DNA from 4 places in the Bradyrhizobium sp. SZCCHNR1043 genome. Region 4 is predicted to be linked to each of the others. Evidence: predicted binding sites of a transcription regulator. Region 4 holds the regulator's gene; each other region holds the start of a gene.
The links. The regulator PhoB, encoded in region 4, activates phosphate uptake and scavenging genes when phosphate is short. The targets are predictions, from matches to a motif close to TGTCATNNANCTGTCAT.
Positions count from the first base shown of each region.

Region 1: QX039_RS26525 (Orn/Lys/Arg decarboxylase N-terminal domain-containing protein) is a predicted target of PhoB. The motif match lies at 3,410-3,426, and genes of this name have one in related genera.
Region 2: QX039_RS17320 (DUF2794 domain-containing protein) is a predicted target of PhoB. The motif match lies at 4,125-4,141, and genes of this name have one in related genera.
Region 3: QX039_RS02830 (UDP-2,3-diacylglucosamine diphosphatase) is a predicted target of PhoB. The motif match lies at 2,276-2,292, and genes of this name have one in related genera.

Region 1 covers NZ_JAUEYN010000016.1:46,446-54,010, forward strand. The annotation lists gene cobD (threonine-phosphate decarboxylase CobD) at 1-967, shown strand, start outside; gene QX039_RS26510 (adenosylcobinamide-GDP ribazoletransferase) at 964-1,683, opposite strand; gene QX039_RS26515 (histidine phosphatase family protein) at 1,680-2,273, opposite strand; gene cobT (nicotinate-nucleotide--dimethylbenzimidazole phosphoribosyltransferase) at 2,273-3,328, opposite strand; gene QX039_RS26525 (Orn/Lys/Arg decarboxylase N-terminal domain-containing protein) at 3,472-5,829, shown strand; gene QX039_RS26530 (GNAT family N-acetyltransferase) at 5,838-6,410, shown strand; gene QX039_RS26535 (hypothetical protein) at 6,419-6,631, opposite strand; gene QX039_RS26540 (hypothetical protein) at 6,901-7,029, opposite strand; gene QX039_RS26545 (hydroxyacid dehydrogenase) at 7,063-7,565, opposite strand, start outside.
Region 2 covers NZ_JAUEYN010000009.1:169,729-177,293, forward strand. The annotation lists gene QX039_RS17305 (ABC transporter permease) at 1-1,968, shown strand, start outside; gene QX039_RS17310 (Bax inhibitor-1/YccA family protein) at 2,233-3,024, shown strand; gene QX039_RS17315 (GNAT family N-acetyltransferase) at 3,177-3,704, shown strand; gene QX039_RS17320 (DUF2794 domain-containing protein) at 3,748-4,113, opposite strand; gene QX039_RS17325 (DUF1223 domain-containing protein) at 4,537-5,319, opposite strand; gene acnA (aconitate hydratase AcnA) at 5,508-7,565, opposite strand, start outside.
Region 3 covers NZ_JAUEYN010000002.1:40,551-48,115, forward strand. The annotation lists gene QX039_RS02820 (caspase family protein) at 1-392, shown strand, start outside; gene QX039_RS02825 (threonine/serine dehydratase) at 403-1,392, opposite strand; gene QX039_RS02830 (UDP-2,3-diacylglucosamine diphosphatase) at 1,440-2,252, opposite strand; gene pyk (pyruvate kinase) at 2,445-3,863, opposite strand; gene QX039_RS02840 (tartrate dehydrogenase) at 4,019-5,092, opposite strand; gene QX039_RS02845 (D-galactonate transporter) at 5,114-6,409, opposite strand; gene QX039_RS02850 (LysR family transcriptional regulator) at 6,539-7,456, shown strand; gene glgX (glycogen debranching protein GlgX) at 7,478-7,565, opposite strand, start outside.
Region 4 covers NZ_JAUEYN010000006.1:249,075-256,639, forward strand. The annotation lists gene pstA (phosphate ABC transporter permease PstA) at 1-519, shown strand, start outside; gene pstB (phosphate ABC transporter ATP-binding protein PstB) at 516-1,337, shown strand; gene phoU (phosphate signaling complex protein PhoU) at 1,368-2,084, shown strand; gene phoB (phosphate regulon transcriptional regulator PhoB) at 2,101-2,808, shown strand; gene QX039_RS12810 (trypsin-like serine protease) at 2,954-4,270, shown strand; gene QX039_RS12815 (HoxN/HupN/NixA family nickel/cobalt transporter) at 4,442-5,563, shown strand; gene QX039_RS12820 (HupU protein) at 5,579-6,595, shown strand; gene QX039_RS12825 (nickel-dependent hydrogenase large subunit) at 6,592-7,565, shown strand, end outside.

The DNA.
Region 1 (7,565 bases), on a different contig from region 4:
CGCTGCGATCAGCCGTCGCTATCCGGACGCGCCACAGCCGTGGATCGATCTGTCGACTGGCATCAATCCCGTCGCCTACCCGGTGCCGACCATTCCGCCCGCAAGTTGGGCGCGCTTGCCGGCCCAGGCCGAAGACGACGCGCTGCGCGCAGCGGCTGCTGCGCGCTATGGCGTGGCGGGGCCCGAAATGATCGTTACCGCGCCCGGCACGCAGGCGCTGTTGCAGATCCTGCCGCGGCTGCGCCCACGCTCGAGGGTTGCCGTGCTCGCCCCGACCTACGAGGAGCATGCGCTGTGCTGGCGCCGCTGTGGGCATCGCGTCGGTCTGGTCGATGATGTCGATGCGCTCGCCGATGCTGATGTTGCCGTCGTCGTGAATCCCAACAATCCCACCGGCCGCCTGCTGCCCCGCGATGTGCTGGTCGGATTGGCCGCGACCTTGCGCCGGCGCGACGGCCTGCTGATCGTCGACGAAGCATTCATCGATCTTTGTCCCGCCGACGCCAGCCTCGCAGCCGACCTGCCGCCGGCGACGATCGTGCTGCGCTCGTTCGGCAAGACCTACGGCCTTGCCGGCGTCCGCCTCGGTTTCGCGATCGGCTCCGCTGACGTCGTCCGCCGACTCCGCGACGAGCTCGGTCCTTGGGCCGTATCCGGACCTGCGCTCGCGATCGGAACGACGGCCTTGGCCGACGCTGCTTGGCTGGAGCAGACACGCGCGCGGCTGGCGAACGACTGTCAGCGCATCGACGATCTTCTGAGCAAGGCCGGCTGCGCGGTCAACGGCGGCACGCCGCTGTTCAGGCTGATCACATCGCCGAACGCGCCTGACATCGCCGAGCGGCTCGCCCGGCACGGCATCCACGTCAGGCGCTTTCCGGCTCAGCCGAGCTGGCTGCGCTTCGGCCTGCCGGGCAATGCGTCCGAGTGGCACCGGCTGGCGCCGGCGCTCGGCGATGCCTTCTAACCGAGCACGCAGGCGGCAAGCAGCAGCGTTTCCGTGACCTCGATGCTGGCGCCATGGCAATCGCCGGTGATGCCGCCGAGCCGCCATTGCCAATAGAACGCGATTCCCGGAACGAGACCAATCGCGATCAGCGTCGGCACCGCGCCGGCCAGCGCGCCGATCGCGAGTGCGCCGCCCCAGGCGACGATGACGTTCCAGCCGACGCTGTTCGAGATGCTCGCCCCCAGCCCCGGCTTCAACGACAGCAGGGTCTTATTGCAGATCAAAGTCCCCCAGCGTGCCCAGGCCGGGATCAGCACCAGCGCCCAGGCCGTCGGGCCCGTCGCCAGCTCGGCGATCAGCACCAGCTTGGCGGCGATCTGCAAGCTGATCGCGACGACGGCAAAGCTGCCGGCATGGGGATCGCCCAGCACGGCGATGAAGCGTTCCGGCTTGCCATGCGAGGCGCCGAACGCGTCGGCGACGTCGCCGAGCCCATCGAGATGCAGCGCGCCGGTGATCCCGATCCAGGCGACCAGCACGGTCAGCGCGACGATCCACGGATCGGCATCATGAAAAAGGCGGGCGACCAGCGCCAGACAGGCGCCAATCACCAGTCCGGCTGCCGGAAACCAGACCGACGCCCGCGCCAGATCGTCCGGTCGTAACTCAGCGACCCGCGGTGTCGGCAGCCGTGTCAGGAATTGCAATGCGATCCAGAATTCACGAAGCATCATGGCTGGATGATCTCGACGATTTCGCCCCAAGGTACACCATCATCGCCCTGCCCCGCTTCGAGCGTGATCCGCGTGCCGGGCCGGATGCGCAGGCTCCACAGCTGGCGCAGCGGCCATCCGAGTAGCTGCGAGAGCGCTGCGCGCATGGCGCCGCCATGGGTCACCACGAGAACCGGCGCAGGCTCGGGCCGGACAAGGATACGATGTGTTGCGCGCGCCACTCGCGCCTGCAAATCGGACCAGCTCTCACCGTCCGGCGCCCGGACCTCAGCATCGGCATGGAAGGTGTCGAGCAAGGCTTCGCCTCCGGGCTCCGCGGCGATGTCGCGATGCGTCCGCCCGTCCCAGCGTCCGAAATCGAGCTCGCTCCAATCCGCATCGATGTCCAGCGCACAGTTGGTCTGCCGGGCATAATCCTCCGCTGCCGCACGTGCGCGCGCCAACGGCGAACTCACGACACTGTGCCAGATCCGGCTTTGCGTCTGCCGCCGGAATTGATCCCAGCCGGGCTCGCTGAGCGGTGGGTCGGTGCGGCCGTCGAGATAGCCGTCCCGTCCTGTCGTCCCGTGCCGCAGCAGATCGATCCGCATCAGGACTTGGCTCCCGAGACGGCGGCCTCCGCAAAGGTGGCCATGCCCCCGTGGAGCGCGCAGGCCAACCGAATGATCGGCAGCGCAGTGGCGGCGCCCGAGGCCTCGCCAAGCCGCAGATCGAGGTCGATCAGCGGACGGGCACCGAGCGCGTCGAGCACGATGGCGTGGCCGCGCTCGGCCGAGCGATGCGAGAACAGCAGCCACGGACGGCAGGAGGGATTGAGGCGGACGGCGGCCAGCGCCGCGACAGAGACGATGAAGCCGTCGACCAGCACCGGCCAGCGCCGCTGCGCGGCGGCGACGATCGCGCCGGCCATCGCAATGATCTCGAAACCGCCGACGGCGGCCAGGACGTCCGGGACGGCCGCGCCCGTCGTGAGCCCGTGTCGCCCCAACGCATCGGCAATCACCGCAGCCTTCCTGGCCCGTCCGTCGGCGTCGAGCCCGGTGCCGCTGCCGACGATGTCCGCGGGCGCGCATGACAGCAGCGCGGCGGCAATCGCTGCCGCCGATGTCGTGTTGCCGATCCCCATCTCGCCGAAGATCACGAGTTGCGGCGCGTGATCGGCCTGCCGCACCACCGCGCGCCGTCCGGCTTCGGCCGCAAACGCGACCTCCTCCAGCGTCAGCGCCGCCTCGGTGCTGAAGTCGCGCGTGCCGCGCCGCGGCTTGTCGACGATCACGCCGGGCACCGGCTCGCTCGCCAGCGTGCCGACGTCGACCACCTCCAGCGGACAGCCGAGGCTGCGCGACAGCACCGAGATCGCCGCACCGCCGCCGGCGAAGTTGTGGAGCATCTGGACCGTGACTTCGGGCGGATAGGCCGAGACCCCCCGCGCCGCGATGCCGTGGTCGCCTGCGAACAGCACCACCGGCACCCGGTCGGCCCCTGGACGTTCCGACGCCTGCAGCGCGGCCAGATCGACCGCCACCTGCTCCAATCGCCCAAGGGCGCCAAACGGCTTGGTCAACTGGGCCTGGCGTTCCAGCGCTGCCTGCCGATGGAGCTCGGACGGCGCCACACAATCAAGGCTGATCCATTCGGGAAGCACCACGGATCCTTTCAGCGTCACTCGGGTTCGGGACGATTGCCACTGCGAGGCGGCCGAGACAAGCTCCGTGAGGCGTCCTATTGTCATCGAAGCGTCATCGAACGTGACGACAGGTGGCTGCCCACCCAGCCCGAAAGACTCTCATGGAATACTTCCGCCGCTTCACCTTCCTGTTCGCCGCGCCCGTGTTCGAGACCGACGACCTTGCGGGGCTCCGCTTCAACCAGATCATCGAGGAGATCCAGCGCTCGGGCTTCGAGGTGGTGCGCGCCCGCAAGCTGGAGGACGCCGAGATCGCCGTGCAGACGGATGCCGCGATCGGCTGCATGGTCGTCGATTGGGGCAAGAAGGGCCTGGAAGGCAAGACGGCGTCGCTGATCAACCTGATGCGCCGTCGCGGACTGGACTTCCCGATCATCCTCCTGATCCGCCGCAAGCGGTTCGAGGATCTGCCGGTCGAGGTGCTCGACTTCATCGACGGATACGTCTTCCTGTCGGAGGAGACTCCAGCCTTCATCGCCAAGAACCTGGTCAGCCGGCTGAAGCAATATGCCGAGACGCTGAAGACGCCATTCTTCGGCGCGCTGGTCGACTATGCCGAGGAAGGCAACCAGCTCTGGACCTGCCCCGGGCACAATGGCGGCGTGTTCTATAGCCGCAGCCCGATCGGCCGGGTCTTCGTCGAGCATCTCGGCGAGGCCGTGTTCCGCGACGATCTCGACAATTCCGTGCTCGATCTCGGCGATCTCCTGACCCATGAGGGGCCGGCGCTGCGCGCGCAGAAGGAAGCCGCGCAGATCTTCGGCGCCGAGAAGACCTATTTCGTCCTCAACGGTACCTCGACCTCCAACAAGGTCGTGCTCGGGGCCCTGGTCACCGACGGCGACCTCGTGCTGTTCGATCGCAACAACCACAAGGCCGCTCATCACGGCGCGCTGCTGATTTCGGGCGGCGTCCCGATCTACGTCCCAACGGTTCGCAACCCCTGGGGCCTGATCGGCCCGATGCGCTGGGATCTGCTGGACGAAGAGCATCTGCGACAGCAGATCCGCGACAACCCGCTGGTCAAGGACCCCGACGCCTGGCGCAAGGAGCGGCCGTTCCGCGTCGCGGTGGTCGAGCAGTGCACCTATGACGGCACGATCCACAGCGCCGAGATGATCCTGAAGCGGATCGGGCACCTCTGCGACTACATCATGTTCGACGAGGCCTGGGCGGGCTTCATGAAATTCCACCCGCTCTACGCCGGCCGCTTCGCCATGGGCCTCGGCGACCTCGGACCCGACGCCCCCGGCATCATCGCCACGCAATCGACCCACAAGCAGCTCGCGAGCTTCTCCCAGGCCTCGCAGATCCACGTCAAGGACCGCCACATCAAGGGCCAGCGGCGGCGGGTCGAGCATCGCCGCTTCAACGAAAGCTTCATGCAGCACGCCTCGACCTCGCCGTTCTACCCGCTGTTCGCCTCGCTGGACGTCGGCGCGCAGATGATGAAGGGCCGCTCCGGTGAGGTGCTGTGGGACGACACGATCCGGCTCGGAATCGAATTGCGCAAGAAGATCAGGGCGATGCGCCGGGAATTCGAGGAGAAGGAGAAGGATCCGGCGCGGCGCTGGTTCTTCGAGCCGTTCGTGCCGGACCGGGTGTCGATCCCCGATGCGGCCAATCCCGGGGCTAGCCATGACGTGGCCTGGGAGGCGATCTCGACCGACCAGCTCGCGACCGATACCGCGCTGTGGCAGCTCACGCCGGGCGCGGCATGGCACGGCTTTCCGGATCTCGCCCCCGGCTTCGCAATGACCGATCCGAACAAGCTGACCCTGCTGACCCCGGGCTTCGATCGCGCCACCGGCGGCTATGCCGATCACGGCATCCCGGCTCCGATCGTCGCGCAATATCTGCGCGAGAACCGCATCGTGGCGGAGAAGAACGATCTCAACTCGCTGCTGTTCCTGCTGACGCCGGGGGTCGAGGCGAGCAAGGCGGGAACCCTGATCAGTGGCCTGGTCGCCTTCAAGCGGCTCCACGATGACAACGTGCTGCTGGAGGACGCCATTCCGGAGTTCACCCGCAAGCGCTTTGCGCGTTACGGCAAGCTGCGGCTGCGCGACCTCTGCGCCGAGATGCACCGCTTCTACCGCGAAGCCGAGGTGAGCGCGCTGCAGGCAAAGCAGTTCCAGCCGCAGCACATGCCGGAGATCGCGATGTCACCACGCGAGGCGGCGCGTGCGCTGATGCGCAACGAGGTCGACTACCTGCCGATCGATCGCATCTCCGACCGCATTGCGACGACCCCCTTCGTGGTCTATCCGCCGGGCATCGCCACCATCGTTCCGGGCGAGCGGCTATCCGACCGCGCCCAGCCGATGATCGATTACCTCAAGATGTTCGAGCGGGCGTTCAACGCCTATCCCGGTTTCGAGGTCGAAATACAGGGGCTGTATAAGGAGCTCGACGAGTCCGGCCGGATCCGGCTCCATACCTATGTCTGCGCAGAGTAATTCGAACCATGGACAGCGCGATCACGGCTCGCGACACCGAGCCGCCGGTCCTCGTCAGGCCGTCACGCGACGAGGATGTCGAGGCCATGCTCTCGATCTACCGGCGGCATGTCCGCCGCGGGGTCGAGGACAGCGCCGCCGGTTCCGGGGCGCCCGAGCCGGACGACCTCAAGCAGCGGCGCAAGAATCTGCGAAATCATCGGCTGCCACATCTGGTCGCGACATTCCGCGGCGAAGTCGTGGGCTATGCCTATGTCGTCTTGTTCAGGAAGCGGCCGGCCTACCGGTTCGCGGTCAAGCATTCGATCTATGTCCACCATGAGCATCTCGGCCGTGGTGTCGGCGGGCTGCTGATGCAGGCGCTGATCGATGCTTCCGCCGCGGCCGGATATCGCCAGATGATCGGCTATATCGACGCCGATAATGTCGCCTCGCTCGGCATTCATGAGCGCTTCGGGTTCGTCAGGGTGGGGCTGCTGCCAGGAGTAGCCTACCGTTTCGGCCGCTGGTGCGACACCGTGATGGTGCAGCGCTCGCTTGGCCCCGGGGCCAGCGACGCACCGGCTGGGATGGGCCGCTGAGCCGCAGGTCAGGACGGAAAGTCGGCCGCCTTCACCTCAATGCGGTCGGCATGCAGCGACCAGTCGCGCACCTCCTGCTGTTTACAGAATCTGGACTTTGCGATTTCTGCGGCTTCGCCTTCGCTGTCGGCCTCAACCTCCAACGTGCTCTGGCATATCTCGCACTGGCGGCCATTCTCGCCCAGCACGTCCTTCATGAAATGGATGACATAGCGCGACATGCAACCTCCTGCCTCTCACGCAGTGCTCGAAGGTGATGTTACCGCGCTTCTCCTCCCGCTGTTCACCGATATCAAGCGGCCGATGCAAATATTTGACGCAGCGGTGGAACCGGCGCTCAGGCGCCCACCGAAGGCAGGCTCGCGGCGGCGATCGCGACGAACTCCGAGACGGCGCGACGGACGCGGCCGTGGGTCGACTTCAGGATGGCGTTCAACCGGCGCATCGGACCAATTTCCCTTCCGCGCCGAGCGAAAAACGTGGCCTAAGCTCATGGCGCCCCTGGAAAAATGATCAGCCACCACCGGGCTGTCGAGACGGCTCCGAAAATAGCAATGTCCGCTTCGCCGAAGCCGCCCTGGAGAGAAGATTTATTGCTGCGTCGCAGCTTGCGACGCATGAAATCTTCTCCCCGCAATCACTTCTCTCCTGGCTACGAGGGCGTCACTCCGAACGCCTCGCGGAAACGAGCGCTGTAGCGCGGCCAGGCCTCGGGATTGATCAGGCGCGGCGGCCGGCCGCCGTCGAGCGCGGCGAGCAGTTGCTCGGCCGCGATCCGGCCCATGTTCTGCCGCGCCTCCCGCGTCACGCCGGCGGTGTGCGGGCTCGCCAGCACGTTGTCGAGCTGCAGCAGCGGATGGTCCGGCGGCGGCGGTTCCTTGGCCCAGACGTCGAGCCCGGCGCCGGCGAGGCGCTTTTCGCTGAGCGCGGCGAACAGCGCCTCCTCGTCATGGATGAAGCCGCGGGCGGTGGTGACGAAATAGGCGCTAGGCTGCATCAGCGCGAACTCGCGGGCACCGATCATGCCGCGGCTTTCCTTCGTCAGCGGGCAGTTGATCGAGACGAAATCTGAGCGCCGCATCAGGTCATCGAGTTCCACCTTCTCCGCGCCGCGTGCGGCGATCTCATCGGACGACAGATATGGGTCATAGGCCA
Region 2 (7,565 bases), on a different contig from region 4:
AGCGAGGCGGGTCTGCGGGCGACGCCGCTGCTGCAGCCGGGCAGTCTCGTGCGCTGGACCTACCGGGTCAGGCTGCCCGACAATGCCAAGGACGATCACGCCGCGGCGTCCTTCATCGCCGATACCCGCCTGACACTGCCGTCGGCCGGATGGGAGATCCGCAGCCGCAGCAACGCCTCGCCGCAACTCGAGCGGACCATCGGCCGCTTCACCCAGTTCCTGACCCTGGTCGGTCTCGCCGCCCTGCTGGTCGGCGGCGTCGGCGTCGCCAATGCGGTCAAGAGCCATGTCGACCGCCGCACCGAGGTGATCGCGGCGTTCAAGGCGCTCGGCGCCACCAGCCGCGACGTGTTCGGCATCTACCTCGTGCAGGTGATGGTGCTCGCCACGATCGGTTCGATCATCGGACTCTGCACCGGCGCGGCCCTGCCGTTTGCCATCGTCGGACTGTTCGGCAACATCCTGCCGCTGCCCGTGATCCCGGCTATTCATCCGGACGAGCTGGCGCTGTCCTTCGTCTATGGCCTGCTCACCGCGCTCGCGTTCGGTCTGTGGCCGCTCGGGCGCGTGCGTGACGTGCCGGTGGCGGCGTTGTTCCGCGAGGCGGTCATCGCCGAATGGCACCGGCCGCGCTGGAGCTATCTGGTGCTGATCGCGGGCACCGTCGCGCTGCTGATCGCGGTGGTGATCGGCCTGTCCTACGACAAGCGCATCGCCGCGGTGTTCGTCGTCGCCGCCGCGCTGGTGTTCGTGCTGTTGCGCGGCATTGCCGCCGCGGTGATGGCGATTGCGCGCGCCCTGCCGCGCAGCCGCTTCCCGATGCTGCGGCTGGCGGTCAGCAATATCTATCGCCCAGGCGCGCTGACACCGTCCGTAGTGCTGTCGCTCGGGCTGGGGCTCGCCGTGCTGGTCACCATCACCCAGATCGACGGCAATCTGCGACGCCAGTTCCTGGCACAGCTGCCGGAGCAGGCGCCGTCGTTTTTCTTCATCGACGTCCCCTCGGGCGAGGCCGACCGCTTCCGCGGCTTCCTCAGGGACCTCGCCCCTCAATCGGCAGTCGAAGACGTGCCGATGCTGCGCGGGCGCATCGTCTCCGCCCGCGGCGTGCGCGCCGAGGACCTCAAGGCGACGACGGACACCGAATGGGTGCTGCAGAGCGACCGCGGCCTGACCTATACCGCCGAGATTCCCAAGGGATCCAAGGTCGTCGAGGGCGCGTGGTGGGGCGAGAACTACGGCGGCCCGCCGCTGGTTTCGATCGAGAAGCGGATCGCCGACGGTCTCGGCCTCAAGCTTGGCGACGACATCGTGGTCAACGTGCTCGGACGCGACATCACGGCGCGGATCGGCAACATGCGCACCATCGACTGGCAGGGGCTCGGCATCAATTTCGTGCTGGTGTTCTCCCCGAATGCCTTCAAGGGCGCGCCCCACACCCATGTCGCCACCCTGACCGAGGCGCGCTCCGATGCCGTCGAGGATGCGCGCGTCATCCGCAAGGTGGCCGACGCCTTCCCGATGGTGACCAGCGTGCGGGTCCGCGAGGTGATGGAGACGGTCGGCTCGGTCGTCTCCAACCTTGCGCTCGCCATCCGCGGCGCCAGCGCGGTGACGCTGATCTCGGCCATCCTGGTGCTGGGCGGCGCGCTGGCCGCCGGCCACCGCCACCGGGTCTACGATGCCGTGATCCTGAAGACGCTGGGCGCCACCAGGCTGCGGTTGCTCGGCGCCTACGCACTGGAATATCTGATGATCGGCTTCGCCACCGCCGCCTTCGGCGTCGTCGCGGGGTCGGTCGCCGCGTGGCTGATCGTGACCCGGCTGATGACCTTGAGCTTCGCCTGGCAGGCGGGCAGCGCCGCGCTGGTCGTCCTGACCGCGCTGATCGTGACGGTCGGCCTCGGTCTGGCCGGCACCCTCCTTGCGCTCAACCAGAAGCCGGCGACGGTCCTTCGGAATCTCTAGCGGCTTGCGCGCTCATGCCGCACGGTTAACGCGATTTATACGGCTGGGACGCGCGCGGAGCGACATTCAGCCGCGCGTGGACGCTTGCGGCGGATATGCTAGTTTCCCATCTAGGGAATGGGCTCAGAGACCTGCCAAAAGATGGCGATTTTGCCGATGACGCAAATTTAATATCTGTGGCAGTGGGTATGAGATAGGGTTTTTCGAGAACCGGCTAAAGGTCCTGCCAGGACCGGACTGCCGGGCAACCAACGGGAATCGACCATGTCGGACCTAGACCGCAATTATGCTTCACCCTTTGGCCGGGTGGCCGGGCGCGCCGATGCCGCGACCGTCGACGCCGGTCTGCGCGCCTACATGCTGCGCATCTACAATTACATGAGCATCGGCTTGGCCATCACCGGCCTCGCGGCGCTGGGCGTCTACATGGCGTCGGTGACCGGCGATCCGGCTGCCGGCGTATTCAAGTTCGGCAACGCGTACCTGACGCAGTTCGGCTACGCGATGTTCGTGAGCCCGCTGAAGTGGCTGTTCATCCTGGCCCCACTGGTCATGGTGTTCGCGATCTCGGCCGGCATCAACCGCCTGGCGCCGTCGACCGCGCAGATCCTGTTCTGGGTGTTCTCGGCCTTGATGGGCATCTCGCTGTCGTCGATCTTCCTGGTGTACACTCACACCTCGATCGTGCGGGTGTTCTTCATCACCGCGGCGACGTTCGGCGCGCTCAGCCTGTACGGCTATACGACCAAGCGCGACATGACCGGCATGGGCTCGTTCCTGTTCATGGGCCTGGTCGGCATCGTGCTGGCGAGCCTCGTGAACCTGTTCCTGGCGAGCTCGATGCTGCAGTTCATCGTCTCGGTGATCGGCGTGTTCGTGTTCGCCGGCCTGACCGCCTGGGACACGCAGCGTCTGAAGAACGAGTACATCTACGGCTACGCTTCCGCGGGCGGCGACATTGCCGAGCGCGCAGCGATCACCGGCGCCCTGTCGCTGTACCTGAACTTCATCAACCTGTTCACGCTGCTGCTGCAGCTGCTCGGACAGCGCGACTGAGCCAGCGGCTCACACGAGCGACCTTCGAAGCCCCGGCCTCACCGCCGGGGCTTTTCGTTTGCGCAAGCCAATTGCGACCGCGGCGCGGGCGCGACGGCAGCCATGCCGCGAGGCCGGATTGATCGCCGCGTCCGCTTTGGTATGTTTCCACCATGTCCGACATTGAGATCCGGCCCACCCGGGAGGCCGACCTTCCCACCATCACCGCCATCTACGGCCAGGCCGTCCGCGAGGGCACGGCCACCTTCGAGCTCGACCCTCCGGATCTGACGGAAATGACGCGCCGCTTCCGGGCGCTCACCGACGACGGCTTTCCCTATTTCGCCGCCCTGCTGGACGGAGAGGTGGTTGGCTATGCCTATGCGGGGCCTTACCGGCCTCGCCCGGCCTATCGCTTCACGGTGGAGAACTCGATCTATCTCGCCCCCGCCAGCCAGCGTCGTGGCATCGGAATGCGACTGATGCGGCGGCTGATCGACGCCTGTGAGGAGGGAGGCTTTCGCCAGATGATCGCCGTCATCGGCGACTCCGCCAATGCCGGCTCGGTCCGGCTGCATACCGCCTGCGGCTTCCAGATGATCGGCACCCACCCGAGCGTCGGCCTGAAATTCGGCCGCTGGCTCGATACTGTGATGATGCAGCGCCCGCTCGGGGCCGGGAGCAGCGACGTCCCGGCGTAAGCAACGCCAGTCGGAATGTCAGGATCAGCCGGAGCGCGTGGGATCAGACCAGCGCCGGCTTCGGCGCGATCACCAGCAGCACGCGCTCGAGCTCATGACCGCGGCGCAGGATCAGGCCGGTGGCCGAGACCACGCTGTACATGCCCTGCTTACGCGCCAGCCGCGGGTCCTTCTCGATGCGGTAGATCGGCACCTCGGACGCCCGGCGAAACACGGAGAAGACGGCCCGGTCACGCAGGAAGTCGATCGAATAGTCGCGCCACTCACCGTCGGCGACCATGCGGCCGTAGAGGTTGAGGATACGATTCAGCTCGAGGCGATCGAACGTCACCCGGTTGGGCGCTGCGGCCGCGTTGCGCGCCGCCGCGCGGTTCTCGCTGGGGTCGGCATCCTCCGGAGTGAGGTTCATGAGCGTCCTCCTGTCATCTGTGTGACATGATCGCGCCATCCGCCGGAAGCCGCAAGGGGCCGTTTTCATTGTTGAAGTTCGGCCGCGCGTGCCAACCGCGCGAACTCCGCGAACACGCAAGCGTCACGGGATCGTTAGCAGAATCATAATCGCGCCGTCTTTCCGCCCACCGACCGCCCCCGACCTTAGGCATAAGATTCGTGTGCGTTGGCCCGGTCCTTTCGGTTCCGGATTCCTCAGCCCCCAGCCCCCCGGGGTCGTCAGGATCGGGTCCATTCACAAGTAAGGCAAAGGGCCAACGCAAGTTGGTCCTTTTGCTTTTTTGGCGTGAGCTGCACGGAACATGTTGTGGCGCGCCTCCGTCCCATGGACGTGACGCGCCTACCGCAGGTCAACGGAAACGAAGATCAGGACGATGGAAGATCAGCGCTCGGGAGCACGCGCCGTTGCTGAAGCCCGTCCGACCAATGGCAACTCGGAAAAGGCGGCCCCGAGCATCGCACCGGGGCGGTCGCGACTGCCGTCCTGCACATAGACGACGGTGCCATCGACGCCCTCGCGGGCGATCTTCTCCAGCGGCACGCTCCATCTGACCGGCGAACCATTCCAGTCACCCAGCTTCTGAAGACCGCGAACGACATTGTAATAGGTCAGATCACGGCCGCTGTTCTCGCCGCGGCCGACCGAGATCGGGACCACCCGCGAGATCGAGCAGACCCAGACCTCGCCGTGCTTGCGCGGCATCTGGTCGTTGGCCGCGGCCACGGAGACAGTGAGGTCCTGGCCGTCGACCGACAGCCTCACCGGCACCGACATCACCCTGCCACCCTGGACAGTCTCCTCGATGGCGCCTTCGATCGCCTCGCGGTCGCTGCCGATCACATGCACGGAGCCGTTGACCACCGCCTGCGGCGTATAGACTTCGCGATCGCCACGCGCCCTGGAATAGGCCCGCTGCCGGGCCGTGAAGCGGGAGTCGGCCAGCGTGTCCTTCCAGCCCAGGTAGTCCCAGTAGTCGATCGGCAGGGACAGCGCGATGACCGAGGGATCTCTGGCGAGCTCGCCGAGGATCTTGTCGGCCGGCGGGCAGGATGAACAGCCCTGGGACGTGAAGAGTTCGATCACCGCACGCGGATCGGACGCGGCCGGCCGGACGAAAGCGATGACCGCACAGACACTCAGCGCCGCGCGCGACCACCACGACATCTGTCCACTCATCGTCACTGTCCTGTCTGGAACATGGTCCGCTGCGCCCTGCCGCGTCAATGATCTGCGAAGCCGCCCTCGTAGTTAATAGATTGCAAACGAAAAGGAGGCGGCCTTTGTCATAGGCCGCCTCCTTCATCACCCGCTACTCACTTCAGAGTGAGCCAAACTGTCGCGTCGCGCTTTGGTTAAGCAGCAAGCTTGCGCAGCACGTAGTGCAGGATGCCGCCGTTGCGATAGTAGTCCAGCTCGTCCAGCGTATCGATCCGGCAGAGCAGCGGCACCTGCTGCGCCGCCCCGTCGGCCGACACGATCTCGGCGGTCAGGGTTTGACGCGGCTTCAGGTCGCCCTGCAGGCCCTTGATGGTGACCTTCTCGTCGCCCTTCAGGCCGAGCGAGGACCAGGACGTGCCTTCCTGGAAGGTGAGCGGGAGCACACCCATGCCGACCAGGTTCGAACGATGGATGCGCTCGAAGCTCTGGCAGATCACGGCGCGGACGCCGAGCAGCCGGGTACCTTTCGCAGCCCAGTCGCGCGACGAGCCGTTGCCGTATTCGGCGCCGGCGAACACCACCAGCGGCACGCCCTCTTCCTGGTACTTCATCGCGGCGTCGTAGATCGACATCTGCTCGCCGTCGGGCCAGTGCTTGGTCAGGCCGCCTTCCGGAATGTTGCCGTCGGCACCTTTGAGCATGAAGTTCTTGATGCGGATGTTGGCGAAGGTGCCGCGCATCATGATCTCGTGATTGCCGCGGCGCGTGCCGTACTGGTTGAAGTCGGCCGGGCGGACCTGGTGCTCGCTGAGGAATTTACCGGCGGGCGAGGTCAGCTTGATCGAACCGGCCGGCGAGATGTGGTCGGTCGTGATCTTGTCGCCGAACAGCGCCAGCACGCGGGCCTCGACGATGTCCTTGATCGGCTCGGGCTCCTTCTTCATGCCGTCGAAATACGGCGGGTTCTGCACGTAGGTCGACGACATGTTCCAGCGATAGGTCTCGCTCTCGACCGTCTTGATCTTGCGCCAGTTGGTGTCGCCCTTGAACACGTCGGCGTAGCGCTTCTTGAAGATCGACGCCTTGACGAATTTCTTGACGAAGTCGTTGACCTCCTTGGTCGTCGGCCAGATGTCTTTCAGGTAGACTGGCTTCTTGTCCTTGCCGATGCCGATCGGCTCGACCGAAAGATCCTTGGTCACGGTGCCGGCGAGCGCGTAGGCGACGACCAGCGGCGGCGAGGCCAGGTAGTTGGCCTGCACGTCCGGCGAGACGCGGCCTTCGAAGTTGCGGTTGCCGGACAGCACGGCCGCCGCGACGACGCCGTTGTCGTTGATCGACTTCGAGATCTCCTCCGGCAGCGGACCTGAATTGCCGATGCAGGTGGTGCAGCCGAAACCGACCAGGTTGAAGCCGACCTTGTCGAGGTCCTTCTGCAGGCCGGAGTTAGCCAGATACTCGGCGACCACCTGGCTGCCCGGGGCGAGCGAGGTCTTCACCCACGGCTTGGCCTTGAGGCCCTTGGCGGCGGCGTTGCGGGCCAAGAGGCCGGCGCCGATCAGCACGCTCGGGTTCGAGGTGTTGGTGCAGGAGGTGATGGCGGCGATGACGACATCGCCATGGCCGATGTCGAAGTCCTTGCCCTCAACGGGGAAGCGCTGCGCGGCATCGCTCTTCTTGTACTCGCCGGCCAGCGCGGTGGCGAAGCCCTCGGCCACCGCCGGCAGGGCGATGCGGCCCTCGGGACGCTTCGGACCAGCCATCGACGGCACGACGTCGGCGAGATCGAGGGTCAGTGTCTGCGTGAACACCGGGTCCGCCGACTTGGCGGTGCGGAACAGGCCCTGCGCCTTGGCATAGGCCTCGACCAGCGCGACGCGCGGGCCCTTGCGGCCCGAGGTCTTGAGATAGTCGATGGTGGCGGCGTCGACCGGGAAGAAGCCGCAGGTCGCGCCATATTCGGGGGCCATGTTGGCGATGGTCGACTTGTCGGCGACCGAGAGATGGTCGAGGCCGGGGCCGAAGAACTCGACGAACTTGCCGACCACACCGAGCTTGCGCAGCATCTGGGTGACGGTCAGCACCAGGTCGGTCGCGGTCACGCCTTCCTTCAACGCGCCGGTCAGCTTGAAGCCGACGACGTCGGGCAGCAGCATCGACAGCGGCTGGCCGAGCATGCAGGCCTCAGCCTCGATGCCGCCGACGCCCCAGCCGAGCACGGCCAGACCATTGACCATCGTGGTGTGCGAATC
Region 3 (7,565 bases), on a different contig from region 4:
CGCCGCGCGGACCGATGCCGCCAACGGTGGTCACGAAAGGCAATGCCATCAACAACGCGGGTCCCAACAAGGTCGTCGATCCCAAGCCTATCGCTCAGACCAGGTTGCGCGACAGGATCATGCCGCCGGCAAATCCGCCCGTCGCCGCGAAGATCCAGCGCGATCCAGTGAAGCGCAGTCCTGGGCGGCCATTCGACACCCGCGAGGTCCGGCGTCCCTTCCCCGGCAATTCCGGACCGTTCAAGCCGAACATCAACGCGTTGCATCCGTCGATGGCGCGTGGCCAAGGAGGGATGCAGGGCGGCCCGACGCGGGGCACGCCGCACGTCGCGCAGTCCGGACTGCGGATCGGCGGTGGGGGATCTGCAAAAGGCGGCCTCAGCTTTCACTGAGGCTTGATCGTCAGGCGATCAGCCTGGCGTAGAGCTCAGCATCGACATTGCCGCCGGACAAAACGATCACCACCGTCTTGCCCGCCACATCCAGCCGGCCGGCCAGCAATGCCGCAAGCCCGACCGAACCACCGGGCTCGACGACGAGCTTCAGCTCCCGGAAGGCAAAGCCGACCGCGCGCCCCACCTCCTCATCCGAGGCCTCGACCGCAGCCGATAGCAGTTGGCTGTTGATCGCGAAGGTGATCTCGCCCGGAATCGCCGCCATCAGCGCGTCGCAGATGGTGCGCCCCTTCGCATCGTGGGCCTCGCGGTGGCCGGCCCGCAGCGAGCGCGCATGGTCATCAAAGCCCTTGGGCTCAGCCACGACCATCTGGGTGCTGGGAAAGCGCGCCTTGACCGCGGTCGAGACGCCGGCAAGCAGTCCACCGCCCGAAGCCGGGACGATCACCAGATCCGGCGACAGGCGGAGCGTCGCGAGGTCCTCGGCGATCTCGCGGCCGACGGTGCCCTGCCCTGCGATGACGTGGGGATCGTCATAGGGCGGCACCACCGTAGAGCCGCGCCTTGCAGCGATGTCGCGCGCGATCGCTTCGCGGTCCTCGCGATCGCGATCATAGAGCACGACCTCGGCGCCGAACGCCTTGGTGCGCTCGCGCTTGGCCGCCGGCGCATCCGAGGGCATCACGATCGTGGCGTCCATGCCCAGCAATGTGGCGGCATGGGCGACGCCCTGCGCATGATTGCCGGAGGAGAATGCGACAACGCCGTTGCCGCGCGCTGCCTGCGGGATCGACGCCAGTTTGTTGTAGGCGCCGCGGAACTTGAACGAGCCGGTCCGCTGCAGCACCTCCGGCTTCACGAAGACGTTCGCCTTGAACTGCTCGCTCAGCACGGGAGCCGGCAGCAGCGGAGTCCGCACGGCCACGGGCGCGAGGACGCGTGCCGCCGCATCGATGTCGGCGGCGGTCACGGGCAGGATTGGGGAATGAGCTGTCATACCCCTATTTTACCGCGCCCGATTGCCGAGAGGCAAGGGAGCCGGTGTCAGGCGGCGCGGGCGGCCAGTTGGGGAACCGGCGCGCGCTGCCGCAGCGGATCGGTCCAGGTGAGGATCTCGAAGCGGCCGTCCTCGTGCTCGACCAGCGCCGTGCAGCTCTCGACCCAGTCGCCGCAATTCATGTAGCGAATGTCGTCCTGATCGCGGATGACAGCGCAATGGATGTGGCCGCAGATCACGCCGTCAGCGCCATGCCTTCGCGCCTCGGAGGCCAGCGCCGTCTCGAACGCGCCGATGTAGTTCACCGCGTTCTTGACCTTCTGCTTGGCCCATTGCGACAGCGACCAATAGGGAACGCCGAACATGCGACGGAAGAAGTTGACCAGACGGTTCATCTGGATCGCGAAGTCATAGGCCTTGTCGCCGAGATGGGCGAGCCAGCGCGCGTTCTGCACGACCAGATCAAAGATGTCGCCGTGGATCACCAGATAGCGTTTGCCGTCAGCGCCGGTGTGGACGATGTTCTCGACGACATCGATGCCGCCGAAATGCGTGCCGTAATAACCGCGCAGGAACTCGTCGTGATTGCCGGGGACATAGACGATCTTGGCGCCCTTGCGCGCCTTGCGCAGCATCTTCTGCACCAGGTCGTTATGCGACTGCGGCCAATGCCAGCTCGATTTGAGCGCCCAGCCGTCGATGATGTCGCCGACCAGATAGATCGTATCTGCATCATGGTGGCGCAGGAAATCGACGAGGAGATTGGCCTGCGAGCCGCGGGCTCCGAGATGAACGTCCGAGATGAACAACGTCCGAAAGCGCCGAGCCGGGCTTTCTTCACCAGCAGTCTCAAGTCCCATGCGCGCCCACCTAACAGTCCCTGATGACACCGCGATGACGAAACGCCGCACCCGCAGAACCCATCCTGCCGGACCGCGACCGGACACCGCTCGTTCGACGACTCGCGACGTCCTTCGTCACTGCCCCGCGATACCAGCGGGGTGCGACAATCAGGCGACAGGCGGGCGGCGCGAACAGGGAAAATCAGCCTCCTATCTCGGCACGGTGACGACGCGCAGATTGTTGGTGGTGCCGGCCCGCGCGAACGGGATGCCGGCGACGACGACGAGCAGGTCGCCGGCTTCAGCGAACTCCTCCTGCACGGCGAAGAAGGTCGCGCGCTCGACCATCTCCTCGTAGCTCTGCACGTCCTGCGACAGCACGCTGTGCGCGCCCCACAGCAGGCACATGCGCCGCGAGGTGTCCTCGTTCGGCGTGATCGCCAGAATCGGCAGGCTCGGCCGCTTGCGCGCAACGCGCGAGGCCGAGGTTCCGCTCGACGTATAGGCCACGATCGCCCTGGCGTGGATCGCCGAGGCGAGATCGGCCGCCGCGGTTGCCACCGCATGCGGCGGCGTCTGCTCCTCGCCCGGCTGCGTCGCCTCGACGATCGAGCGATACATCTTGTGGCCTTCGGTGGCCTTGATGATGCTGTCCATCATCGCCACCGCCTCGCGCGGGTATTGGCCGCTGGCAGACTCCGCCGACAGCATCACCGCGTCGGCGCCGTCATAGATCGCAGTGGCGACGTCCGAGACCTCGGCGCGCGTCGGCGTCGGCGTCGCCACCATCGAATCCAGCATCTGCGTCGCGACGATCACCGGCTTCACGGCGAGCCGGCAGGCACGCACCAGCTCCTTCTGCTTGCCCGGCACGTCCTCGTTGGGAATCTCGACGCCGAGATCGCCGCGCGCGACCATGATCGCGTCCGACAACTGGATGATGTCGTCGATCCGCTCCAGCGCCGCCGGCTTCTCGATCTTGGACATGATGCCGGCGCGGCCGTTGATGAGGCCCCTCGCCTCAAGCACGTCCGACGGCTTCTGCACGAACGACAGCGCCACCCAGTCGACGCCGAGCTCGAGCCCGAAGGCGAGATCGGAGCGGTCCTTGGCCGTCAGCGGCGACAGCTCCAGAATGGTGCCCGGCAGATTGACGCCCTTGTGATTGGATATCGCGCCGCTGACGATCACCTTGGCCTCGATCCAGTCGTCGCCGAGGCCGGTGACGCGGACGCGGACGCGGCCGTCATCGATCAGAAGATCGTGACCGGGCGAGACCGCCGCAAAGATTTCCGGATGCGGCAACGGAATCGATGTCTTGTCGCCCTCGGTGCCGTTGAGGACAAATCGAATCGTCTCGCCGACTTCGACCTGGATCTTCTTGTCGCGCAGAGTGCCGACGCGAATCTTAGGACCCTGCAGATCCATCAAGATGCCGATCGGCCGCTGCACTTCCTTCTCGAGCGCGCGGATCGCGGCATGGACCTTGGCGTGATCGGCCTGGGTGCCGTGGCTGAAGTTGAGACGAAAGGTGTCCACACCGGCGAGGAACAGCGCTTTCAGCATCTCCGGAGAATTGCTCGCGGGACCGACAGTCGCAACGATCTTGGCTCGACGGTGACGACGCATGATGGGTCCTTTCTCCTTAAGCCGTGTCTCGCGTCTCTATGACACGCATGTGATTGGCATGCGCGGACGCAGCGGAAGCGCTGATATACGCCCCGCAGCGTCCATTGCAAGCGCGACACGGAACACGCCAGAATTGTGCAAGAGAACAGCACGCCTCAGACGTTGGAGCCGTGGATCGCGTCGATGACGGCGTCGGTCACCTCCCTGGTCGTCGCCTTGCCGCCCACGTCGGGCGTGAGGATGCCGGCTGCACACACCTTCTCCACCGCCGCCATCAGCCGCGCGGCCGCGTCCGTCTCGCCGAGATGCTCGAGCATTTGCGCGCCGGTCCAGAACGTCGCGACCGGATTGGCGATGCCCTTGCCGGTGATGTCGAAGGCCGAGCCGTGGATCGGCTCGAACATCGAGGGGAAGCGCCGCTCCGGATCGATGTTGCCGGTCGGCGCCACGCCGAGGCTGCCGGCCAGCGCGCCGGCGAGATCGGACAGGATGTCGGCATGCAAATTGGTCGCCACGATGGTGTCGAGGCTCTTCGGCTGCAGGGTCATGCGCACGGTCATCGCGTCGACCAGCATCTTGTCCCAGGTCACGTCGGGGAATTCGCGCGCCACTTCGGCGGCGATCTCGTCCCACATCACCATGCCGTGGCGTTGCGCATTCGACTTGGTGACGACGGTGAGGAACTTGCGCGGCCGCGACTGCGCCAGCTTGAACGCGTAGCGCATGATGCGGGTGACGCCGACGCGGGTGAAGACGGCGACCTCGGTGCCCACCTCCTCCGGCAGGCCGCGGTGCGCGCGGCCGCCCATGCCGGCATATTCGCCCTCGGAATTCTCGCGCACGATCACCCAGTCGAGATCGCCGACGCCGACATTGCGCAAGGGCGAGGCCACACCGGGCAGGATCTTGGTCGGCCGCACATTGGCGTACTGATCGAAGCCCTGGCAGATCGGCAGTCGTAACCCCCACAGCGTGATGTGGTCGGGCACGTCGGGAGCGCCGACCGCGCCGAAATAGATCGCGTCGAACTTCTTCAGCTCGGCGAGGCCGTCGGCCGGCATCATCACGCCGTGCTTCTTGTAGTAGTCCGAGCCCCAGTCGAAGGTCTTGACGTTGAAGCTGATGTCGCCCGAGCGCTTGGCGAGCGCCTCGAGCACACGGACACCTTCGGAGATGACCTCGGGGCCGATGCCGTCGGCGGGAATCGCGGCGATGGAATGGGTGCGCATGAAAGGGCTCCGTGTGATGGGTCAGGATTGCGTGGCCGCAGCGGCCTTTGCACGTTGAGAACGTGACAGCAACAGGGTCAGCACCGCCGATACCACCAGCAGCCCGGCGACGAAATAGAGCCCGCCGTTGAAGCTGCCGGTCTGGTCCTTGATCCAGCCGATCATCGCTGGACCGACGAAGCCGCCGAGATTGCCGATCGAGTTGATGGTCGCGATGCCCGCCGCAGCGGCCGAGCCGGACAGGAACATGGTGGGCATGCTCCACAGCGGCGGCTTCGAGGAGGAGATGCCGACATTGACCAGCGTGAGTGCCGCGAGCACGGCGGCGACACTGGTCGACAGCCCGGCCAGCCAGAGCCCGACGGCGGCGACGACGCAGGCCAGCACGACGTGCCAGGTGCGCTCGGCGGTGCGGTCGGAATGGCGCGCCCACAGGATCATGACGACCACGGCCACGGTCGGTGGCACCGCGTTGAGGAAGCCGACGGCGAACGACGACAGGCCGAACTGCTTGATGATCTGCGGCGCCCAGACGCCGAGCGTGTAGAGGCCGGCCGAGGTGCCGAAATAGACCAGCGCGAGCGCGAGCACGCGGATGTCGGCCAACCCGCGCCAGATGCTGTGGCTGGCGGTGGCGGCCTTGCTCGCCAGCTCGGCATTCATCGTGCGCACCAGCCAGTCGCGCTCGTCGTCGGCGAGCCAGCGCGCCTGCTCCGGACGATCGGTCATGTAGGCGAGCACGACGAAGCCGAGCAGCACCGCCGGCAGCGCCTCGATCAGGAACAGCCACTGCCAGCCCTTGAAGCCGAGAATGCCGTCCATCTCCAGCAGCGCGCCGGAAACCGGAGAGCCGAGAACCGTGGAGAGCGGCGCGGCGGCCATGAACAGCGCGGTGACGGCTGCGCGCTGGCGGGCCGGAAACCAGTAGGAGAGATAGAGGATGATTCCGGGGAAGAAGCCTGCTTCCGCAGCACCAAGCAGGAAGCGCAGCACATAGAAGCTCGTCGGTCCCTGCACGAACGCCATCGCGCCGGAGACGATGCCCCAGGTGATCATGACCCGCGCGATCCAGATTCGGGCGCCGAACTTGTCCAGCGCGAGGTTGGAGGGGACCTCGAACAGGAAATAGCCCCAGAAGAAGATGCCGGCGCCGAAGCCATAGGCCGAGGCTGACAGCCCGATGTCCTTGTTCATGGTCAGCGCTGCGAAGCCGACGTTGACACGGTCGATGAAGGCTACGAAGTAGAGCAGCATGATGAAGGGCACGATGCGCAACGTGATCCTGCGCAGCACGCGCATCTCCAGCTCTCCGGCCATCGTCACCTCCCTGTCCCGTCTTGTCGTTGATCTGACAAGCGTAGGCGGCGAACCAGGCCGGCTTCAATGCTCGCATCATTATACAAAAAAATGATATAATCCGGCCCATCGCCTCTTCAGGATCCCACCATGGAATTGCACCAGCTCCGCTGCTTCGTGGCCGCCGCCGAGGAACTGCATTTCGGCAAGGCGGCGCAGCGGCTGCAGATGCTGCCCTCGGCGCTCGGACGCCAGATCAAGCTGCTGGAGGAGGATCTCGCGACGCCGCTGTTCGCCCGCACCACGCGCGCGGTGTCGCTGACCGAGCACGGCACGACCTTGCTGCGCGACGCCCGGGCGATCCTGGCCCGCGTCGAGGCGGTCGAAACCGGCTTCCGCCGCCGTACCCGAAGCACGAAGGCGCAGCGGCTGCGCGTCGGCGCCATCGACAGCGCGGCCGCCGGGCTGCTGCCGCAATTGCTGCACGATTTTCGCGCGCGGCATCCCGACATCGCGGTGCAGCTCATGGAGGAGAAGACGATCCGGCTGCTGCCCAAGATCCTGTCCGGCGCGCTCGACCTCGCCTTTGTCAGGCCGCCCGAGCGCACCGATATCAGGCTCGAATTCCGCGCGCTGCTCAGCGAGAGCGCCGTGGTGGCGCTGCCGCAGCGGCACCGGCTGGCCTCGCGTGCCGCGGTCTCGCTCGCCGACATCGCCGACCAGCCGCTGATCGTCCCGGACCGCCGGTCGCGGCCGCACAGCCACGACCTCACCATGAAGCTGTTCGCACAGGCCGAGCTGTCGCCGGATATCGCGCAGTTTGCCGATGAGAAGCAGACCATCGTCCATCTCGTCGCCGCGCGACTCGGCATTGCCATCGTGCCGCGCTGGACCTCGCGGCTCGCGGTCTCCGGCGTCCGCTTCGTGCCGCTGCGGATGACACGCGGCAGCACCGCCGGACGGCTTCCGCTCGCGGCCGTCTGGCTGCGCGGCTCGCGCGATCCGGCGCGCGAGGCCATGCTCGGCGTGCTCGACGCGCGGCTTGCGAAATACGCCCGCGGTGCCTGACCGCAAGATCCGCCGAACATCCTACCCCAGCGGCGCCTCCGCGATGTCGAGCAACGCGCCGAGGCCATGGCGCAGGCTGCGCATCGGCTGCTGCTCCGAGGACAGGCCG
Region 4 (7,565 bases):
AACGACATCCTGCTGTCGGCGCCCTCGATCATCATCGGCCTGTTCATCTATGGTGCGGTCGTGGTGCCGATGGGCGGCTTCTCGGCACTCGCGGGTTCCCTTGCATTGGCGGTCATCGTGATCCCGGTGGTGCTGCGCACCACCGAGGACATGCTGCTGCTCGTGCCCAACCCGCTGCGCGAGGCGGCGTCTGCGCTCGGCCTGCCGCGCTCGCTGGTGATCCGCCGCATCGCCTATCGGGCGGCGCGCTCGGGCCTCATCACCGGCGTGCTGCTTGCCACCGCCCGCGTCGCCGGCGAGACCGCGCCTCTGCTGTTCACCGCGCTGTCGAACCAGTTCTGGAGCCTCAACCTTTCCAGGACGATGGCGAACCTGCCCGTCACCATCAACAATTTCGTCCAGAGCCCTTATGCCTACTGGAAGCAACTGGCCTGGAGCGGAGCCCTTCTCATCACTCTGGCCGTGCTCGCCCTGAACATCGGTGCACGCATTCTTGGCGCCGAGAGGAACACCAAATGACCGAACTGTCCGTCTCCGTCAGTCAGCCCAATCACGCTCTTCACGGCAAGGCGCTTCCGGATGCGCCGGCCAAGGTGACCGCGCGCAACCTCAACTTCTACTACGGCGACCATCACGCGCTGAAGAACATCAACCTGTCGCTGGGCACCAACCGCGTCACCGCGTTCATCGGCCCGTCCGGCTGCGGCAAGTCCACGCTGCTGCGCATCTTCAACCGGATGTACGATCTCTATCCGGGCCAGCGGGCGACCGGGCAGCTGATGCTCGACAACACCAACATCCTCGATCCCAAGCTCGATCTGAATCTGCTGCGCGCCCGGGTCGGCATGGTGTTCCAGAAGCCGACGCCGTTCCCGATGACGATCTACGAAAACATCGCCTTCGGCATCCGCCTCTATGAGAAGATCTCGAAGTCGGAGATGGACGACCGGGTCGAGAAGGCGCTGCGCGGCGGCGCGTTGTGGAACGAGGTCAAGGACAAGCTCAACGCCTCGGGCCTGTCGCTGTCCGGCGGCCAGCAGCAGCGGCTGTGCATCGCGCGCACCGTGGCGGTCCGGCCGGAGGTGATCTTGTTCGACGAGCCGTGCTCGGCGCTCGATCCGATCTCGACCGCCAAGGTCGAGGAGCTGATCCAGGAGCTGGCCGAAAACTATACGATCGCCATCGTGACGCATAACATGCAGCAGGCGGCGCGCGTCTCCGACAAGACCGCCTTCATGTATCTCGGCGAGCTGATCGAGTTCGACGACACCAGCAAGATCTTCACTTCGCCGAGTGATCGGCGGACCCAGGATTACATCACCGGCCGGTTCGGCTGACGCCGACGACATTGCCTTCAGGAGATCATCATGGCCAGTGAACATACCGCCAAGGCGTTCGACAGCGATCTGCAGGACCTGACCCGTCTGGTATCGGAGATGGGCGGCCTCGCGGAGCGGCTGATCGTCGATTCCGTCGATGCGCTGGTGCGGCGCGACATCGCGCTCGGCCAGAAGGTGGTCGCCACCGACGCCGAGGTCGACAAGCTGCAGCGCATCATCGAGGAGCGCGCCGTGCTCACGATCGCCCGTCGCCAGCCGATGGCGGTCGACCTGCGCGAGATCGTCGGCGCGATGCGCGTGGCGACCGATCTGGAGCGCATCGGCGACCTCGCCAAGAACATCGGCAAGCGCGTCGCGGCGCTGGAGAGCGACTTCCATCCGCTGAAGCTGATCCGCGGCCTCGAGCACATGACCGATCTGGTGCAGTCGCAGGTCAAGACGGTGCTGGACGCCTATGCCGCGCATGACCTGCCGGCGGCGATGACGGTGTGGAAGGGCGACGAGGAAGTCGACGCCATCTGCACCTCGCTGTTCCGCGAGCTCCTGACCTACATGATGGAGGATCCGCGCAACATCTCGTTCTGCATCCACCTGATGTTCTGCGCCAAGAACATCGAGCGCATCGGCGATCACGCGACCAACATCGCCGAGACTGTATTCTATATGATCGAAGGCCAGCAGATCATGGACAAGCGCCCGAAGGGCGACATGACGAGCTTCGCGACGACGATTCCCGGTAACTAAGAGAGACGGTTCAGACATGGGCGCCCGAATTCTGGTGGTGGAGGACGAGGAGGCGCTGACGACGCTGCTGCGCTACAACCTCGAGGCCGAAGGCTACGAGGTCGAGACCGTGGCGCGCGGCGACGAGGCCGACACGCGGCTGAAGGAGCGCGTTCCGGATCTCGTCGTGCTCGACTGGATGCTGCCGGGCCTCTCCGGCATCGAGCTGTGCCGCCGCCTGCGCGCGCGGACCGAGACCCGGCAATTGCCGATCATCATGCTGACGGCGCGCGGCGAGGAGAGCGAGCGCGTGCGCGGACTCGCCACCGGCGCCGACGACTACATCGTCAAGCCGTTCTCGGTGCCGGAGCTCCTGGCGCGCGTGAAAGGCCTGCTGCGGCGGGCGAGCCCGGAGCGGCTGGCGACCGTGCTGTCCTATGGCGACATCGAGCTCGACCGCGAGAAACGCCGCGTGGCGCGCTCGGGGCGGCCGATCGATCTCGGCCCGACCGAATACCGCCTGCTCGAATTCTTCCTCGAGCACCCCGGCCGCGTGTTCAGCCGCGAACAGCTGCTCGACAGCGTTTGGGGCCGCGACATCTACATCGACGAGCGCACCGTCGACGTCCATATCGGCCGCCTGCGCAAGCTGCTCAATCCCGGCCGCGAGCAGGACCCGATCCGCACCGTGCGCGGCGCCGGTTATGCGCTCGATGATCGCTTCGCCAAGAGCGAGCAGGTGTAAGGGCGATGGGCGTGAGGATGAAGAAGGTGTGAGGCGCGAGCGGGCCCGATTGAGGAGATCGCGGTCCGCTTTCCGCCACGCCGCCGCCGTCTTGATCGTGTCTGCTTCGTGGCCCGTCACGATGTTTCGGTCCCAGCGGACGCCCTTGATCAAGACCATCATCATATCTCTTGTCATGCTGCTCGGCAGCTTGGCGGGCGCCCCGGCCGCCGAGCTCGAGGACGCGGTCGCGGCGGCAGGCAACGGGCAGCATGCGGCGGCGATGCGACGGCTGCTGCCGCTGGCCGCCAAGGGCGATGCGCGGGCGCAGTTCGACGTCGGCTTCATGCAGGCGTTCGGCTGGGGCGTGCCGCGTAATCCGAGCGAGGCGCTGGCCTGGTACCGCAAGGCCGCCGATCAGGGGCTCGCCGTCGCGCAACATTATCTCGGCATCGCCTACGTCAATGGCGAGGGTGTTGCCTCCAACTACGGCGAAGCCAGTCGCTGGTTCAGCCGCGCCGCGGCGCAGGGCTTCGCCCAGTCGCAATACATGCTCGGCCTGATGCTGCTCGACGGCCGCGGTGTGAAACAGGACGTCGTGCAGGGCTATGCCTGGCTGGTGATGGCGGGCCGTAGTGGCGTGCGATCGGCCGGCCGCGACGTGCAGCGGGTCAGGTTGACCGAGCCGCAGCGCGTCCAGGCCCAGAGCGCCATTGCGTCCTGGCAGCCGAAACCGGAATCGGCGGATGCGGGCATTGCCACTCCGCGTCCGGAGCAATTGCTCGGGCTCGATCGCCACATCGGCGAGGTCGTCGATCCCACCTCCTGGCCGGCGTCGTCGATCGGCGTCGTCACCGTCGCGCAATACTCGAGCGGCGGCTGGTGCACCGGCACCCTGGTGGCGCCGCGCGTCGTGCTCACCGCCGCGCATTGCGTCTTCAACGGCGTGGCGCAGGTCAGCCCCGGCAATGTCCGCTTCCTGGCCGGCATGAACCGTGGCACGCCGGCGGCATCGTCGGTCGCCGACAAGCTGATCGTGGCGCCCGATTTCGTCCCGACCCGGCACGACAGATGGTCGCTCGACCGCTCGCCCGCCGATTGGGCGCTGATCGTGCTGAAGGATGCGCTGCCGTCGAAGCCGGTGGCGGTCAAGGCGCTGACCCGCGAGGAGCTCGCGGCTGCGACCACGGCCGGAACCATCTCCGAGATCGGCTATGGCCAGGAGCGGCGCTATTCGCCGACCGGCCAGCGCAATTGCAGCGCCGGCATGACCGGGGATGCCCGGCTGTTGACAGTGCATTGCCTGGCCAATTTCGGCTATTCGGGCTCGCCGATCCTGGCCGAGGTCGGCGGGGAGCCGGCCGTGGTCGGCATCTTCTCGGCGTTCCACGAGGAGACCCGGCTGATGTTCGCCGCCCCCGCGAGCCAGTTCGAGGCGGTCGTGCGCCGCGAGATCGCGGCGCAGAGTGCCTCGGCGCGGTGAGGGAAGGAGCGAGAGAGACGAGGTCCCGCCGCTGGTCATGATCTGTGCGTGACTGGATAGCGGGTTGCCAAGCGAGAGGGCGGTCCGGGAAGCGCCACCCAGGTTTTCCTGCAGCTTTCGCCTGCAGCGGGGCCTTTACCGAACTGGCCTAGCTCTTGCTATAGTCCGAGTATGACGATTGTTCCAATTGATCATCCTCGGGCCGCGCGGCTGCTGTGGTGGCGGTCGCAGCCCGGCCGCAACGTTGCGCTCGTCGGCGGGCTGGTCGCGGCCAACGCGCTCGCCTGGGCCTGGGCATTCGCGCTCTACGCCGACCGGCCCGCCATCGTCGGCACCGCGATGCTGGCCTGGCTGCTCGGGCTGCGCCATGCGGTCGATGCGGATCACATCGCGGCCATCGACAACGTCGTGCGGAAGCTGGTGCAGGACGGTAACCCTCCGCGCGCCGCCGGCCTCTATTTTGCGCTCGGCCATTCCAGCGTCGTCGTCATCGCCACCATCGTCGTGAGCCTCATCGCCGGCGCCGACCTCCTGGATGAAGAGAGTGCGATCAGGGCGATCGGCGGCGTCATCGGCACGTCGGTATCGGCCGGCTTCCTGCTGCTTATCGCGTTGGCGAACCTCATTCTGTTCGTGAACCTCTGGCGCCGCGCCGCACAGCCGCAGTCCGAGATGGAAACAGCCGGAAACAGCGGACGGGGCATCCTCATCCGCCTGCTGCGCCCCGTGCTCCGCCTGGTGGGACGCGCCTGGCACATGTATCCGCTCGGCTTCCTGTTCGGTCTCGGCTTCGACACCGCGAGCGAGATCGGGCTTCTCAGCCTGTCGGCGACCGAGGCTGCGCGCGGCGCGAGCCTCGCCCATGTGCTGGTATTCCCGGCGCTGTTCGCGGCTGCGATGGCCACCGTCGACACCGCCGACAGCATGCTGATGGTCGGCGCCTATCGCTGGGCGCTGACCGATCCCGCACGCAAGCTGCGCTATAACCTCGTGATCACCGGCGCATCCGTTGCCATCGCGCTGGTGATCGGCAGCTTCGAGGCGTTCACGCTGTTGGCGCCGCGGCTTGGCCTGACGGGGGGATGGGCTGACGTCGCCACCGCGCTGGGCGGCGACGTCGCCAATCTCGGGCTCGTCGCGATCGGCGTGTTCGGACTGATCTGGGCGGTCGCCATGCTGCTCGGTCGCAGTCAGCGCGGTTCCGAGGCGACGCCCGGCGAAGCGCTTGCCAGCGTTCGTGCGGGGGCGCTAAACCCGCCGGCGATACGAAGCGGAACGCATAAGACGGGCTAGGAGCGGGGCCTCATGATGGTCGGCTCGGAGGGAACGATCAGGATGCTGTGGCTGCAGGGCGCGAGCTGCGGCGGCTGCACGATGTCGATCCTGGAAAGCGGCGCGTCCGGCTGGTTCGACGAATTGCGCCAATCCGGCATCGATCTGGTATGGCATCCCTCCGTCAGCGAGCAGACCGGGGACGAGGTGGTGGAGCTGTTGGAGGCGATCCGCGACGGTCGCGAGCGGCTCGATCTGCTGGTGCTCGAAGGCTCGGTGGCGCGCGGACCTGGTCTGACCGGCCGCTTCAACATGCTCGCCGGCACCAACCGCTCGATCTATCACTGGCTGCTCGATCTGGCGCCGCTGGCCGACTACGTCGTTGCCGTCGGCAGCTGCGCCGCCTATGGCGGCATTCCCGCGGCTGGCATCAATCCGACCGATGCGGTCGGACTGCAGTTCGAGGGCAGCGATATCGGCGGCGCGCTTGGCGCGGCCTTCCGCTCGAAACGCGGGCTGCCGGTGATCAACGTCGCAGGCTGTGCGCCGCATCCGGGCTGGATGATGGAGAGCCTGCTGGCGCTTACCTCGGGCGATCTGACGGCAGACGGCCTCGACACAGTCGGCCGTCCGACCTTCATCGCCAACCACCTCGCTCATCACGGCTGCTCACGCAACGAGTTCTACGAGTTCAAGGCGAGTGCGGAAGCGATGTCAGAGCGCGGTTGCCTGATGGAGCATCTCGGCTGCCGCGCAACGCAGGCGGTCGGCGACTGCAATCAGCGCTCGTGGAACGGCGGCGGCTCCTGCACCAAGGGCGGTTATGCCTGCATCGCCTGCACCTCGCCGGGCTTCGAGAGCGCGCAGAACTATCTGGAGACGGCGAAGCTCGCCGGCATCCCCGTCGGCCTTCCCACCGACATGCCGAAAGCCTGGTTCGTCGCGCTCGCAGCGCTGTCGAAATCGGCCACGCCGCGCCGCGTCCGACTCAATGCGACGGCCGATCATGTCGTGGTGCCGCCGGGCCGTTCCGGCGACAAGCGCCGTCCATGACGCGGATCACGGTCGGACCGTTCAATCGTGTCGAAGGCGATCTCGAGGTCAGGCTCGATATCGAGAGCGGCCGCGTCGCGCGGGCGGAGGTGACGGCGCCGCTCTATCGGGGTTTCGAGCAGATCCTTGAGGGCCGGCCGCCGCTCGACGCCCTGGTGATCGCGCCGCGCATCTGCGGCATCTGCTCCGTGTCGCAATCGATCGCGGCCGCCGCGGCGTTGCGCCAGGCCATGGGCATTGCGGCAGCACCAAACGGCATCCTCGCGAGCAACATCGCGCACGCGGCCGAGAACGCGGCGGATCATCTGACGCATTTCTACATCTTCTTCATGCCGGACTTCGCCCGCGATGCTTATGCCTCGCACGCTTGGCATTCGGCCGCGGCCGAACGTTTCGCGGCGACGAAGGGCAGCGCTGCCCGCGATGCGCTGCCGGCGCGCGCGCGACTGCTGGAGATCATGGGCCTGATCGCCGGCAAATGGCCGCACAGTCTCGCCTTCCAGCCAGGCGGGACGACCCGCGCGATCGAGCTCGGCGAGCGCGTGCGGCTCAGCGCGATCGCGGCGTCGTTTCGCGGTTTCCTTGAGCGCGTCCTGTTCGCCGACAAGTTGGAGAACGTGCTCGCCTTGTCGACGCCGGACGAACTCGACCGTTGGCGCGAGGGCCGAGCCGGCGACTTCGCGCATTTCCTTCGGCTGGCCGATGCGCTCGCGCTGGCCGACCTCGGCAGCGGACCAGGTCTCTTGATGAGCTTCGGCGCGTATCACGACTTCAATGGAGCTCGTTTTCGCGCTGGCGTCCGCACGAGCAGTGGCGAGGTCCAGGCTTTGCCGTCGGACGGCATCACCGAGGACGTCTCGCACGCCTGGATGCACGATACGTCGCTCGATCCGTCCGAGAGCCGCACCGTGCCCGATGCCGACAAAGCCGACGCCTATAGCTGGTGCAAGGCGCCGCGTCTCGCGGGAGA